Regions from separate parts of the Paenibacillus sp. FSL R5-0701 genome, predicted to be linked through region 1. Evidence: a T-box and tRNA genes for the amino acid it is inferred to sense, from the RefSeq annotation. Region 1 holds a T-box; the other holds one or more tRNA genes.
What was found. The T-box of region 1 lies ahead of leuS (leucine--tRNA ligase). A T-box ahead of a tRNA ligase gene usually reads a tRNA of that ligase, here a tRNA-Leu.

Region 1 (8,218 bases):
TTCACATCAATCTTCCCATTGTCGCTAGCTTCCTCACGAACTACAGGTGGGTTACTGTTCGAGCCCGTCTCGGAGGTAACCGAAGGATTCGAATTCGTACTTTGCGCCACTGGTTCAATTGAAGTAGCCGTATCTGAAGGATTATCGTTCGTCTGATTTGGAGTTTGAACTCCCGAATCACCTTCAACCCCAACGCTCGCAAGCTCTTTAGACTCTTCTGCCTTAGCCTCATTCCCAGTCTGCATCCCACTTGCATCCGCTCCCGAAGATGCTCCTGTATTGCCCTGAACCGAAGTAGCCGACAGTACAGCAGGGAGTTCCTGCTCTATCGTCGGCTTCTCGGTGCCGAGCTGCAAGGGTTCCCAGCCACTAGGTGGTTGTTCACTTTTGCCCGACCATAATATAAGTATACTTCCAACCACCGCAGCAGCAATGGTCATCCCTTTGTTCCATCTCATTCTTCCACACCTCTCCCTGAATTCAAAATCATTCATTTCGAACACGGGCGGTGCTTCCGAACCGTTGAACTTTCCTGATGAAACAAGTTGTGCATTTTTCATGTCATGTGAAACAGGTCCTCACGCATAGAATAGAGGGAATGAACTGCGCCAGTACCGTAAAGCATGAAAGGAGGCCTGAAACAATGAAGGTTGGATTTATCGGAACCGGCAGCATGGGCAGCCTGCTAATCTATGCCCTGATCCAATCGGGTGCACTTGAGCCCCGGCAGATCGCGGCCAGCAATCGAACCCCGTCCAAAGTACGTCAGTTATCCCTCCGTTACCCCGGTCTGCATGAATCCCAGAGCAATCGGGAAACGGTGATCCGAAGTAATATCATTTTCCTGTGCGTGAAGCCGCTTGAATTCAAACATGTTATTGACGACATCCTGCCTGTCGTGAATCCCAATCATATAATTGTCTCGATCACCAGTCCCGTGCAGCTGCGACATCTGGAATCTTCACTTCCTTGCAAAGTCTCCAAGGTAATTCCCAGCGTCACACACCAAGTCGGCAGTGGAGCATCCCTCTGCATACATGGCGAACGAATGACCAGTGAAGACCGCGCTGTGTTGGAAAGTCTGCTCAGTCATATAGGCAGGCCGTACCAAGTGGATGAAGCCTGTACACGAATCACATCCGACTTCTCCAGCTGCGGACCTGCATTCATATCGTTCTTTTTGGAACAGTGGATCGAAAGTGCAGTGAAGCTGACCGGCATCAAAAGGGCAGATGCCTGCGCTCTGGCTGGCGAAATGCTCCTGGGAACAGGCAAGCTGCTCACCGAAGGAGGATACACCCCGCAAGAGCTTCAGGCTCGTGTCGCTGTACCTGGCGGTATTACCGCTCAGGCACTCGCACTGCTGAAGGTTAGTCTTGACGGCGTTTTCGACAGCCTGATCCACACGACACATGACAAATATGATGAAGATTTGTTAAAGCTGGATGAACTATTCCGAGCCGGTGAGATTAACCGGCAACAATATTAACGAGTTTGCCTGGAACGGCAATGACCTTACGAATGGTCTTGCCTTCCAGCGCCTGCTTAACAGGTGCCAGCTCCATCGTAAAGTCCTGCATACCTTGTGCATCCAGATCCTTCGCGATTGTAGCACGAGTTACAATTTTACCATTTACCTGAACAACGATTTCTACTTCCGCATCCACTGTCATGGACTCATCATATTCAGGCCAAGCCACGTAAGAGATTCCACCTTCATGACCCAAACGGCTCCACAGTTCCTCTGCCATATGCGGTGCCAGTGGTGACAACAGCTGTACAAATTTCTCCATCGCTTCACGAGGCAGTGTGTCCGCTTTGTATGCATCGTTGATGAAAATCATCAGCTGGCTGATGGATGTGTTGAAGCGCAGATGTTCCAGATCTTCCGTAACTTTTTTGATCGTTTTGTGAGCAGTCCGTTTGAACTCATCCGTTCCACCGTCCACCGTAATCTTGTCATTGATGGCTCCTGTGTCTTCGTTAATGAAGAGACGCCATACACGTGACAGGAAGCGGTGCATGCCTTCAACCCCGTTTGCATTCCACGGTTTTGTCGCTTCCAATGGTCCCATGAACATCTCGTACAGACGCAATGTATCTGCACCGAATTCATTCACGATTTCATCCGGGTTAATGACATTACCACGAGATTTACTCATTTTCTCATTATTGGTACCCAGGATCATACCTTGGTTCACCAGTTTGTGGAAAGGCTCTTTGGTCTCCACAACACCCAGATCATACAGCACTTTGTGCCAGAAACGAGCGTACAGCAAGTGAAGCACCGCGTGCTCTGCTCCGCCAATGTACAGATCAACTGGCAACCACTGCTGCTGTTTCTCCTTGGAGATCAGTTCCTTGTCATTGTGCGGATCGATAAAGCGCAGGTAATACCAGCAGCTACCCGCCCATTGTGGCATGGTGTTGGTCTCACGACGTGCCTTCATTCCCGTTTCCGGATCTACCGTATTCACCCACTCCGTAACATTCGCCAGTGGTGATTCTCCTGTACCCGAAGGTTTGATCTGGTCGATATCAGGCAGCAGCAGTGGAAGTTGATCCTCCGGTACGGTCTTCATCGTTCCGTCTTCCAGATGCAGAATCGGGATTGGCTCACCCCAGTAACGCTGACGACTGAACAGCCAATCGCGCAGACGATAGGTCACTTTCCCTTGTCCTTTACCGTTCTCTTCCAACCAAGCAATCATTTTGGCAACCGCTTCTTCATTGTTCAGTCCGTTCAAGAAATCGGAATTCACATGCGCGCCATCACCCGAATACGCCTCTTGTGTAACGTCTCCACCTTGAATAACCTCGATGATATCCAGACCGAACTGCTTCGCAAATTCCCAGTCACGTGCATCATGACCTGGAACAGCCATAACTGCACCTGTACCGTAACCAGCAAGGACATAATCGGCAATCCAGATCGGCAGTTTTGCACCATTAACAGGGTTGATTGCATAAGCTCCAGTGAATACACCTGTTTTGTCTTTGGCCAAATCTGTACGTTCCAGATCACTTTTACGAGAAGCCTGCTCCTGATAAGCCTGAATCGCTTCACGTTGGTCATCGGTTGTAATTGCTTCTACCAATTCATGTTCCGGAGCAAGTACTGCAAAGCTCGCACCGAACAATGTGTCCGCACGGGTAGTAAACACCTTGATGACTTCCTCGCGACCCTCAATGGCAAATACAACTTCTGCACCTGTCGATTTACCGATCCAGTTGCGCTGCATATCCTTGATGCTTTCAGACCAGTCCAGCTCTTCCAGGTCTTCCAACAGACGCTCTGCATACTCGGTAATTCTCAGAACCCACTGACGCATCGGTTTACGTACAACCGGGTGTCCACCACGTTCACTCTTGCCATCAATAACCTCTTCATTAGCCAGTACCGTTCCAAGTGCTTCACACCAGTTAACTGCTACTTCATCCACATAAGCGAGGCCTTTATTATACAGTTGGATAAAGATCCATTGCGTCCATTTATAGTATTCAGGGTCCGTTGTGCTGATCTCACGATCCCAGTCATAGGAGAAACCAAGCGATTTGATCTGGCGACGGAAATTGTCAATATTACGGAATGTAATATCTCGTGGATGTTCACCTGTATCCAGTGCATGCTGCTCAGCAGGCAGACCGAAAGCATCCCAACCCATTGGGTGCAATACATTGTAACCGCGCATACGTTTGTAACGGGAAACGATATCCGTTGCCGTATATCCTTCCGGGTGACCTACGTGCAGACCTGAACCGGATGGATAAGGGAACATATCCAGCGCATAAAATTTCGGTTTAGCAGGGTCCTCACCCGTTTTAAACGTTTTATTTGCATCCCAGTATTGCTGCCAACTTTTTTCCATGACTTGTGGCTGATAGCCGTGTTTCGGCTGGTTATTTTCACTCATCTATTGTTCCTCCTTCAGGTTATTCGCGTTAGCTTTAATTGCAACAAAAAAACCTCAGCATCCCGTAGCGTTTGCAGCGCTAGGGACGAGAGGTTGAATTCCCGTGGTACCACCCTAGTTAGCGGACGAACGTACTTCGTCATCCACTCCCTTTGGACCTGTAACGGCGGTTAACCGATGCGGATTTCCATTCCTGAACCCAAGTTTTATACAAGCAGGTTAAACAGAATGGTGTAATCACCGCATTTCTCCAAGGCGAGTTCGCAAATCACTGTCAACCGGCTTGCACCAACCGCCGGCTCTCTGTTATGTACAGGAATTACTACTGATCCTTATCATCGAAATATGTATACAATATCGGGACCATTATATAAAAAAGCAAGCCCAAAGTCAATATTACACGTTATAATCGCCATCATGAAGTCTACGGTTCGTACCGTTCATAATACTCGTTGCTGTTCAGGATATCCGAAAACGCTCAATGCCTTCCTCCAGATTATGAATAGTCCAATTCACATGTTCCTGATTATCATATTGACGATAGGCACACTCAATGCGCAGCACCAGATCAAAGTACAAGTCATAGAGACTTCTTCTTTTCAGCTCACTTTCAGTGGTAATCGCATGCCCATATCCCTTCACGAATCCGGGAGTATAGTTAAAATGACTAAAGTAATGCTCCATCAGAGGATCTGCCCACAGAGAACGTTCAAAATCAATAATCGCTGTGATGCGACCTTTGTCAACCAGAACATTGCCATCCCACAGATCCCAACTCACAAGCACAGGTTCTTTGACATCGTCCAGCACATCCGTTTTTTCTTCAATCAAACGTCTCAATTCAGGGTAATCAATCGAAAATGTGATTCCAGCTTCTTCCCCGTCGGTAAGAATATCATCCATCAGATTCATAAATGCTTCTTTCCATGTAGAATAACGTTGTTTATGCTCCGAAAAATATCCGAACTTCTCGCCCTTGATTTCATTAATTCGACGATTGTACAGACCGAGCTGGTGTTCAATGGCCTCCTGCTCTTCCACAGAATATTGATCCTTGACCTGATTATAGGGTGCTCCAGACATGTACTCCATGATAAAATAACGCGCTGAAGCCATAGTTAATGAATCATCATAAGCCAACACTTGGGGTACGGGAACATCCTGTAGCTCCGTGATGAGGCGTAGTGCCTCAACTTCGGCAATCATGAGATCCTGCTCACAGCGCATCAGATTTGTCGAATCCGACGGTGCAATTTTCAGTACCACTCGCTGTGCGTCACTCAGTGTGATGAGATATGCATGATTGGCCCAGCCATCCACCATTTCCTTGTAGTCCTCTATACTTGCAGAGAAATGCTGCTCTATTATGGCATTCAACTGTTCTGACGTAAGTCTTGTTTTATATGTACTTTCCATTTCTACACCTCACATTGACATTTGATTTATTTCCTCAGAAAACGTTTTCTATCCGACTATTATCGCCTCCTTTACTTTAACTGGCAATACTTTTTGTCACCTCGTTATGTCTTTCCTAGCATTCCTTTATCCTATTTAAGACTATTGCTATTCATTCTCCATGGAAAATCAAAAAAAACTGTCCTTATGCACGATACATAAGGACAGTTGTCATCTTTCCTTCTTACTTCACAGCCACGTAGAACAAGCGCTGTGCGCTGTCTCCAGCTTCTTTCCATTCAAAATCCGCATATACCTTCACGTCTTTAAAACCTGCCTTGGATAACTCCAGCTTCATCCAGTCCGGATTATACGCGCGCTGGACATGAACTTCTTCAAAACGCTGGTACATATCCTTGCTACCATCATCCACACGTGAAAAGATACTCAGATGATGCTCAATCTCACAACGATCTTGATCCAATCCACAGGTCCAAATATACGATACGGAGCGTTCATCCAATACAAAAGGCTGTTCCTCATCATAACGAATAAGGGTATTGGGATGGTGAACATCAAACAGGAACGTTCCACCAGGTTTCAACATCTCATATGTGCGCTGGAATGTACGAACAACATCTTCTTGTTCGAGCAGGTAATTAACGCAATCACAGAAAGATATAACCGAATCCACAGGCTCCGGAACTCGCCAATCCCGCATATCCTGCTGCACCCAACGTACACTGCCTTCGCGGTACAAGCGATGACCCTGAGGCGTGGCCTCCATCTTGCTGCGCGCAACCGACAGCATATCTGCTGAAAGATCAATGCCTGTAACTTCAAAACCGGAGTTCACGAGCGGGATCGTAATGGAGCCCGTTCCACAACCAAGTTCTGCGACACTTTTGGGCATTCCATGATGTTCCCAGGCTGTTCTTGCAAACCTTATCCAGTCCGGATAAGGCATATCTTCCATTAATTCATCATAGACATAGGCAAATTTCCGGTAAGACATGTCAGGCACCGCACTTTCAATTTCATTTTCCAATCCTGATCTAACAAAAGAAAAAGCAGGGTATCCGGTGTTTACCCAGCCTAGCCCTGCCTTCTCCTAGTTCAATGTTACAAATATTTAATCAGGAAGATTACTTGTCTTCACTTTGATCTGCAGGAGCAGATTCGGCCAGATACGTCCAGCTTTCCTTTTGAACCACCAGTCCATCCTTCATCAATTTGCCCAAGGCACGCTTGAACGCAGACTTACTGATGCCAAAGCGCTGCTTGATGATATCCGGCGGAGTTGCATCCGAGTAAGGCATGCCGCCCATTGGACGCTCTTTCATAAAGGCGAGCAGCTTGTCTGCATCTTCGTTACGTCCAACTTGTTTGAGTTGAGTCATGGCCAGATTCACACGTCCGTCTTCACGTACCAGTGTCACCCGACATTTCACTTTTTCACCAAGACGCAGCATATGACTACGTTCGGATGAATGAATCATGCCAATTGCGCCAAAGCCCAGTACACCGCCCTCTACAAGTACAAAAGTACCCATCTGCAGTGGCTTGTATACCGTCGCTTCAACCCACTCGTTTAACCATGAAGTTGGAGCATGGAAAGACAATGGTGAAAGTTCACGTTCCCCGGCCAATTTGGCACGCAGACGTCCTTGCTTGTCATGTTCCATGATTACAAAGACTTCATCCCCCACTTGAGGACGCAGTTCTTCCAGTTCAGGCAGTTCACGAATAGGAAGCAGCAATTGCCGTCCAAGTCCCATTTCCAGGAAACAGCCCAGTCGTGGGTGAACATCAGCCACAACCAGTCGTGCCATTTCGCCGAGCATGAGATAAGGCTTTTTCATCGTTACGGCCAGACGATCTTCCGTATCAAAGAACACAAATACCTCAAGCGTCTCACCAATCTTAATATCCCGCGTTAACTCGGTGTAGTGAAGAAGTACATCTTCCGATCCTGTCGTCAAAAAGAAGCCAAACGGAGACACTTCACGTGAAACCGGCAAAGAGACGACTGTTCCAGCAATCAAACTCATACAGTTTCCACCACTTTGGCATCAGACCAGAGTCGTTCAATGTTGTAGTATTCACGCTCGTCGCGGTGGAAGATATGAACAACAACATCGCCCATGTCCATCAGTACCCAACGTGCAGAATCCATACCTTCGATACCTTTGATCGTCGCTCCGGCTGCATGAGCCTGTTTGCGAATTTCAGTGGCAATGGCTTGTACCTGTGTATCGGAATTCCCGTGACAAATAACAAAATAATCCGCCACCAGAGAAACATTAATCAGATCCAATGCTACAATATTGGATGCCTTTTTGTCGTCAGCGGCAGTAACCGCCATATTCATAAGTTCTTTCGATGATACTGTCATGAACCAACCTCCATAATCTATAATTGTGTGTTCAAAAAGATCAGTTTTCAGTACCGAGAAGATGGAATAAAGCTAGAAATGGAGTAGCGGAGCGTAGGATAACTACGTGAGCAACGGACATTTCGGCTGAATTTCATATTCGATGCTGATGATGCCGCTAGGCATCCTTCGTAATCAAAAGTGGACTTTTTGAACAACCTCTATAATTGTGCAATTAAGTCATTCCGCGACAGCATGGTCAAAGGATAAATGACACGTCGTTGCGAGATCAGCAAGCTGATCGTCGAATCGAATCCGGCAATTAAACCTTCCTCTAGACTACGTTCAGCCTGTTCGCGAATGTGATCCACTCCTGGGAAATCTCGTCCCGGTTCAATGTAATCGGCAAGACATACCACTTTGTCCAGCAAGCTCATGCCTACCCGACCCGAGGTATGCCACCGGATGGCATTAATAACTTCGGAATCCGTTACACCGTAATCACGCTCGGCTACAAAAGCACCGACTTCGGAAT
Region 2 (8,218 bases), 180 kb from region 1:
CATCTTAGCATAATCGAGCGCAGCAAGCTAGAAATCCTCCATCGGCAAGGTCAAAGTTCAAGAGGCATCGCAAAAGAATTAGGAAGACATCCTTCGACGATTTGTCGTGAATTGAATCGTGCTACTTCATCGCAAGCCTATCAGGCAGAACAGGCTCAGAGCGCGTATGAGGAGCGTCGTAAGGCTTCTGTCTCACCTGGTAAATGGTCCGAAGTCTTAGCTATTTCCTTGGAGGAAAAACTGCAGGCAACGTGGTCTCCGGAACAGATCACAGAACGTTTCCGCATCCAAGGTCTGCCGTCGGTCTCCTTTAAAACCATCTATCGTTGGCTCTATGCCGGACGTCTAGTTCGAGGCGTGTTACAGGTCCTTCGACACAAAGGGAAGCGTCAGAAACCCACAGAAACTCGCGGTAAATTCGCTATCGGCAGATCCATTTCGGATCGCCCCAATGAGGTTCGTTCCCGAGAAACGTTTGGGCACTGGGAACTGGATACCGTCGTATCAGGTCGTGGGAAAAGTAAAGGATGCGTAGCCACGCTCATTGAACGCAAAACCCGGCTGTATACCGCCATTCTCATGCCGGATCGTACCGCTTTGTCCATGGAAATTGCGCTTGGTGTAGCCATCTCCCAGTACCCTAAAGGCACCTTCCTTACAGCCACGGCTGACAGAGGCAAGGAATTTGCTTGCTATGCAAACCTGGAAGACACACATGGCTTTCACGTCTATTTTGCTGACCCGTATTCTTCCTGGCAACGCGGTTCCAACGAAAATGGGAATGGACTACTGCGGGAGTTTCATCCCAAGGGCACCGACTTCGCTCAAGTAGAGGATGAAGATCTCGGACACTCACTGGATCTGATTAACCACAGACCCCGAAAATGCTTGGGCTGGAGAACCGCTCACGAATCTTTCACAGAGGAACTGTCGCACTTGGTTTGACAATCTGTCAAATGTTAAATTTATTAATTTATTTCTTATAACATCATAATCACTATCCCCTAACATTAGCAGTGCATTTCCAGTTGAATCTTCTTCTACAAGAAAAGCTATACTTGCGCGATTATAAGGATTCAATTGTTCGATTGATGTGTTAGATTTTAATTCGTCCAGCAAAAACTCATAATCATTGTTTGATTTCTCGCCTTTTGTATCGGCCACCTTTTCCTTTTTAGTATTTTTATCTTTTAAATATTTTTCATAAAATTTAACTAATTCATGTGGAGAAGGTGATAGGAAAGTAATTTTAATTCCATCATAGCAAATATCACTTCTTCCGTTATTAACGGTGATTATATCTTCCAATAAATCTAAATCATATAATTTTTGCTGAATATCATCAGCTGATGCCGCACTAGTATCGGACGAATTAAATCTAAATTCATTTTTTTTCAATTCTTCAAATGGATAATTAAAAAATTTAGCAACAACATATGGAGAGTTATATATTACCCGCTTGACTTTGTCCTTTTTAGAATTATCATTTAATAATTTTTGAAACAAACGAGTAAATCCTTTTATATGATCATCATCAATATGAGTGACAATGATCAAGTCCAAAATATTATTCTCTATAAACCTGGTTATTATTTTTTCATTGTTAATAGAATAACTGAGAGCAGTTCCACTATCTACTAAGATATTAAATGCTTTACCTCCATTTGTTTTCAATTGAATTAATAAACAATCACCATAACCTGCTTTCATCATTTGAATCTCCATTGTCAGATCATATTTACTGTATACTAAGTAAATATATCCTCCCTTCTTTTCAAGTAATACAATCGTTACAGCTTTCCCCTCGTTTTAACTCATCTCACATCACTCTGTTCCGATCTATTGCTCTAAACATTCAACCTCTTAACAACCAATTGTAATCCAACATAATTTCGATCTTTAAAGGATTATATCCTTTATAATAGTAAAACACATAGGTGTTTTCGGACATTACTGAATCGAATGATTGCATGACAGCACATAAATTAACGGTATAATAACACAATTTATCCAAAAAAAGAAATCCTCAATTCAGAGGATAATGGCTATAAAGAAACTTTTTCGGTCATAGTAAGGATAAGCTAGAGTACAAACCGTCAACGCCGATTCAGAAAATACAAGAGTGAACAGACGACTAGTATTATTATAGATAACCCTGTTACCCACATAGAACGAACTTCGAGAATGTAAGAAATTCCTTGGCACATATAGCTTTTCTTTAAATATAGAGAATTTCACAAACACTAAAGTGTATCTTTAATGGACTTTATCAGTAACTCCTGATCTATGATACGTTTCTTTGTCACTTTCACAGGAATAGTGTCGAGTATTCTTGTCCCACACATCAATCAAAGCGTCAGTAAGTGTAGACTTGACGATTGTTCTAAACATAGTTCAAGATCTTCTTCCCCAAGTTATTCAAACGTATTGTTTTTCAAGTAGCCCATTTCTTCAATTAATGAGATGATGCAGATCTTAAAAAAATGAAGAACATGCTGGACATAACCAGACTTCATATAAGGCTTGCTTTGGAGCATAGCGATAAAAAATAACAATCTACCTATCGTAAAGAATTCATAAATCAGACAATAGTGTGACTGGAATGGAACGTGACAGAAACCTCTAAAAGCAAATCTGAACAATACGCACACGACCTATAGTTGATATAAGCAATATTCCAAGCATATTGGAAACCGCGAATCTACACGAAAAAAAGCGTTATTAGCAATAAAGTTAGGAAATCCGCTAAAAAAACAAACAAGGGTTTCAGCTCATTTGAGCTGAAACCCTTGTTTAATAGATGCCGAGGACCGGGATCGAACCGGTACGGTAGTCACCTACCGCAGGATTTTAAGTCCTGTGCGTCTGCCAATTCCGCCACCCCGGCAGGATTATGTATTTCTTGGCGACAAGAAATATCTTACCATGAACTAATTAATTTTGCAACACTTTTTATAAAAATAATCTAACTATATAAGTTTAACTAATGATTTACACGATAACGGAGAGGACAGAAAAAACTGAAAAAGCGAAGCGTTCGCCTAAAAGCTTTCTGAAAGAAAGCTGCATCGGAAGCATACGCTATCACCGGAATTTCCCTTGAGAAAAGGGAATCGAAAAAATCTGGGGATAACAGCGATTAGAGGTTATTCTGTCATCGAAGTGCCAGTGTAAATAATCTTTAGTTCAACTTATATAAATGAAACAGGCACTGCAAGCGTCAGCTCACAGTGCCTAGAAAGTCCGAGTTGCGGTCCCGGACTTCCGGTAAACCAATCTATATTAAGGGAGGTGTGAGATAAGAATACCTCCCCAACATTAAAGAAACCTAAAATCAGCCTTAAATTAAACTAAAAAAGTAAAATAGGTCGAACACGAGCCGCTTCTTCCTCACTGCACTCCACGATAACCAAGATATGGTCCTTTAACAGCCAATCTTCGTAATACCGCGCATCCTCCTCCGAGATCCCCGCTTCAGTCAGTGTAAGCACCAAATCATCGGTCTCACTCCCAATCTCATTACCAGCGAGTCTGCGCACTGCATTTCCGATCGACATCGTCTGATCCATTCGCTTCCCCAGACCAGCCAATATGCCTTTCAGAGCGCCAAAGGCACCATCTGTTCCGGCACCCTTCAAAGGTTTGGGCAGCCCCGTCTTTTCGCTCACCAGCTCCAGATTGAGCTGCTCCTTCGCCACCGCTCCCAAATATTTATCCTTGATGCCTTCCTCTTTCACTTGATTCAGCATAATTATAGCCTCGTTCTCGGTACGGGCCAGCCCAATAATCAATTGTGTCATTCCGTTCCCCTCCTTTTACCCTAATATAACCCCGTAATCCCCATTCAAAAACGGATCATCCACAGCTAAGACAAATCACCTAGAAGATTGTTGATTTCTCTTCTGGAAATCTATACCTAGTTCTGATAGACTAGATAAAGAAGACAAATTAACCATTGAAAACATTGACATATGGATTTAACATCTCATAATCAGGAGCAATGACTTATGAAAAAAGAGGTAGAAATTGCCATCCGGCGCAAACAACAGATCATGGTTCGTAATACAAGCGGTCAGACGGTAACCGGTTTTCCCGAGCGCACCGCTGATACATCCATTCTCTCCTTACGTACCGTTCACGGCAGTCTGTGGATACCGTTTGATGAGGTTGAACATGTTACACGTCTGTTAAGCATCCGGTCTCATCATTTGAGCGGAATGCAACTCGTTTAGTCGGCTCTGTAATCCTAGAAACTCAGTTCCCGTATAGATACGTTAACTAGATCTATTTATGCCAGCACTTTATACCAAAAAACCAGACGCATGCACGTCTGGTTTTTCTCTTCTACTTTTCCTGTACCACGCTGCCACTGACCTCACAACAAAGGCCTGACTATCCTTGTTTCTGCCCGACCATATCCTGTTGTTACTTCACTACAAACTTCACTCGTGTTCCATCCGGATATGTACTTAACTGATTCCCTACCCATGAACCTGCACCACGATTATCTTTCGGGGTAATGTACTGGATATCTGCACCTGTTCCTCCCTCAGCGCACATCGCCATGGGCCACTCGTCACGATCCTTACCTTTTTTGACCGGAACACCCTTAAGTGATAAATCCCGATTGCCTTCCGCTCCATTACGATCAATGGTGCATACATCCGAATGCCCTGCCTTGATAGCAGCTTTAATATGGTTGGCCGTTTCGGGATAACGCTCTGAAGGGAACGTAATGGTATGGTCCACACTCTTGTTAGTCCCTACGAATGGATTAGGTATCTCCTCCGGCCATTCTCCCCCAGCCCAGGCATAAAGAGCTACCAGCAGCATCGCTAGCAGCGTCAGAACCTGCTTTTTGAAACCTTGCTTACCTTTACGTTTTCTTCTTGTGCGTCTCTTACTCATGCTGTGTCTCCCCCATTCAACACTTGCATTATAACAGAACACCCGTTCGTAAAACAATCCAATAAAATAAAAAAACAGCCGAGACCGCCCGGCTGTCCAGCTTGTTTGATTATCCTACATTGGGAATGGCCTGTTGGCGCAGCAAGGGCAGTATGACCTCAAACTTTGTGCCTTTCCCCTCAGTACTCTCCACCGAAATCTGGCCATTCATCAGTTCCAGCAGTTCTTTGCAGATGGTCAGACCCAGACCGCTTCCGCCAAATCGGCGCGCATGGGAGATGTCGGTCTGAATAAATGCATCAAACAATTGTTCGATCCGATGCTGGGGAATGCCAATCCCCGTATCACGCACAGAGAACATCAGTACAAAGGTATCCATCAGTTGTTGCCTCACATCCACCTGTAACTGCACTTCACCTTGTTCTGTAAACTTGATCGCATTACTCAGTAAATTATCCAGTACCTGCCGAAGTCTTAGCGGATCACCGATAAGCACATCCGGAACATTCAGATCAGCATGACAGAGCAGACGTATGTGTTTATTCCGTGCCGCAGGCTCATGTGTCTTTACAATCTGTTGAATCAGCTTTAGAGGTTGAAACTCAATGTTTTCAACATCCATTTTGCCTCTGCCCAGTTTCGCCATATCCAGGCTATTGTTAATGATGTTAAGTAGCGCCTCACCTGATTGACGTGCTAACTCAAGATATTCTTTCTGCTCATCCGTAGTTTCACCCATACCGACAAGTTCGATCATACCCATAATGCCGTTAAGCGGGGTACGAAGCTCGTGATTCAACTTGCCGATGAATTCCAATTGCCCTCTGCTGTTCATCTCAGCCATGGAAGCGGCAAACTTCAATTGCTGTTCAGCATACTTCCGTTCTGAAATATCGTATTGAATGCCTACAAAATATAAACACTCTCCGGATTCATTAAAGATCGGATCAATATTCAGTTCGTTCCAGAACTTCTGACCACTTTTTGTATAATTTAAGATATCAATCTTAATGGATTGTTGTTTCTTTAATGCATCACGGATCTGCATTACCGTTTCGGAGTCTGTATCCTGCCCTTGCAAAAATCGGCAATTGAGTCCGACAGACTCTTCATACGTGTATCCTGTCAGCCGGGTAAAGTGTTCGTTTACATACATGAGCGGAAGCTCAGGCAAGGTAGCATCGACCACCGTCACGGAGGATTTCACTTTCGAGATGATAAATTCCCATTGTAATGGGAGTTGATTATGTTGGCTCATGCCTTCCTCCTTCATCTCATACACATTAATGTTTATATATTCTGCAATCGTACATTATAAGGAGAGAAAACTAACCGAATGGTATGTGTTGATATAAAACCAATATATTATAATTGTAACACAGTTATTCAAGTCATGTGGTTCTTGGGTAATAGTTGATAACTAACATCCCACAATAATCTAACAACTCATCAGGAGGAACATACATGAAATTTCTGTTAATTATCATCATTATCATTTTGATTGTAGTCTTTTTTACCAGACGCAAACGTTAAGATGAGATCTGTTATGTAAGTCAAGAAAGGAAGATGGGTATGAGAACCCTCTTTTTTATATTCATGATCCTGTGCATCATCAATTTCTGTTTCCCAAAATTCGGCTGGTATCTACGATATGGCTGGATTTCCCGGGGTGAAACGGAGCCCAGCAGGCCTTATATGACTATGGTCAGAATGACCAGCTTGTTGATGTTGCTTATCGCCTTCACTCTGACTATGGCATGAACTATAGAAATCCGAAGACAACTGTCCTATTGGGCAGTTTCTTTTTTTGTGCTGAAATGACGGGAAAATGATAACTTTGTTTGTGGTGCGAAGATGACAATGCCCGTAATATAGATATATCGTTTCGGAAAGGACATCATTGGCATGAACATCGCATTTTATCCGTACTGGGCCGCCAAAACGCTGCTCTCGCTTATTAATGTCATATATATCATGGTCATTACTACGTATATATACGGTCTCACTGGATCGGTACTCTCTGCTGCAATGTTTCCACTTATTCAGATCATTACACGCATAATAGCAGGTTTCACTTTGCCATTACTTGTGAACCGTTTCCCATTCTCCAGACTAATGATCAGCATTTCCATAGCCAAAACATTAATCATGACCTGTATAGCCATTTCGTTGAATCACTTGATTTCACAATTGCCGCTTCTATTGATCGGAGTGGTCATACTATCCTTTTTGGACGGATGGGAAACTCCGTTACTGAAGACTTTAACGCCACGATTGGTTCAAGGTGAAGACCTTATAAAAGCAAATAGCCTACTATCTTTCTCCAATCAGACTGTAACCATTGTCGGTTACGCCATGACGGGATTCGCCGTGATGAACTGGGGGGCGTCACAGACCTTCTGGGCAGCTACAAGCCTGTCCTGGGCCGTTCTAATCTTCATGATTGCCATGGGCTCGCTCACACGGAATGTAGAACAACCTCAGAAATCTGCTGTATCGCGGAATGTATTGAGGGAAGGTTGGAGTATACTTTAGAACAATCCATCCTTACGACTGATTACGCTTATGGACATTGCCCAAGCACTTGCGGGTTCCATCTGGATCGGAGCTGTTACGCTGGCCTTTGCAAAAGAAGCTCTGGGACGAGGAGAAGGTTGGTGGGGACTCATGAACTCGAGTTACGCTGCTGGAACCATGCTTGGAGGTATTCTGGCTCTTGCACTGGCCAAACGTATTCAGAAACATCTAATCGCTAGTATGACCATGGGTTCTCTTCTCTTCAGCCTGCTGACCGTCGTTTATGGTCTAAACAACCTGCCCTGGCTCGCTCTGGTGTTATGCATACTCATGGGTCCAGTTAATCAGATTCGTGATGTGGCTCAGCAGACAGCGCTTCAGAACAGTGTACCTGTCGAATCTCTAACCAAGGTATACACCACTCATGGCGTCCTGATATCCACGGTTATGAGTGTATCCATAGTCATCTTTGGTCTAGTCGCAGATCAACTGGGCGTTCGATGGGTATACCTTATCGGTGGAGCCTTGTTTATTGTGTCTGCGATATGCTCATTATCGTTGAGCAGGATTCACAGGAACCATCCCATTACTAAACATACGAAAAATATGTAAATCAAAAGAGACGAGCAACATTCTGCTCGTCCCTCACAATCTCAATCCAATCGATAATCTGTCAGCGGCCTGCCTTTTTTATAATACAAATTAGGTGACAATATATTGAAGAAAATATGCACATCCGGCATGTATGCTTCTTCCAAAATAGCTTGCACCGACGATGCAATCCGATTATGAA

Region 2: it has a tRNA-Leu gene. The T-box ahead of leuS (leucine--tRNA ligase) is inferred to sense a tRNA for this amino acid. The anticodon was not compared.

What each region holds. Positions count from the first base shown of each region.
Region 1 is NZ_CP150230.1:4,935,380-4,943,597, forward strand. Features, by position in the region: gene MKZ13_RS21830 (helix-hairpin-helix domain-containing protein) at 1-458, opposite strand, end outside; gene comER (late competence protein ComER) at 644-1,489, shown strand; gene leuS (leucine--tRNA ligase) at 1,470-3,914, opposite strand; T-box leader at 3,993-4,262, opposite strand; gene MKZ13_RS21845 (aminoglycoside phosphotransferase family protein) at 4,374-5,330, opposite strand; gene MKZ13_RS21850 (class I SAM-dependent methyltransferase) at 5,554-6,324, opposite strand; gene MKZ13_RS21855 (S1-like domain-containing RNA-binding protein) at 6,455-7,360, opposite strand; gene rsfS (ribosome silencing factor) at 7,357-7,704, opposite strand; gene yqeK (bis(5'-nucleosyl)-tetraphosphatase (symmetrical) YqeK) at 7,905-8,218, opposite strand, start outside.
Region 2 is NZ_CP150230.1:4,758,623-4,766,840, forward strand. Features, by position in the region: gene MKZ13_RS21030 (IS30 family transposase) at 1-945, shown strand, start outside; gene MKZ13_RS21035 (MBL fold metallo-hydrolase) at 853-1,713, opposite strand; tRNA gene MKZ13_RS21040 (tRNA-Leu) at 2,802-2,887, opposite strand; gene MKZ13_RS21045 (general stress protein) at 3,351-3,800, opposite strand; gene MKZ13_RS21050 (hypothetical protein) at 4,008-4,232, shown strand; gene MKZ13_RS21055 (NucA/NucB deoxyribonuclease domain-containing protein) at 4,426-4,908, opposite strand; gene MKZ13_RS21060 (ATP-binding protein) at 5,018-6,166, opposite strand; gene MKZ13_RS21065 (DUF6199 family natural product biosynthesis protein) at 6,481-6,669, shown strand; gene MKZ13_RS21070 (MFS transporter) at 6,814-7,443, shown strand; gene MKZ13_RS21075 (MFS transporter) at 7,474-8,037, shown strand; gene MKZ13_RS21080 (DUF1904 family protein) at 8,079-8,218, opposite strand, start outside.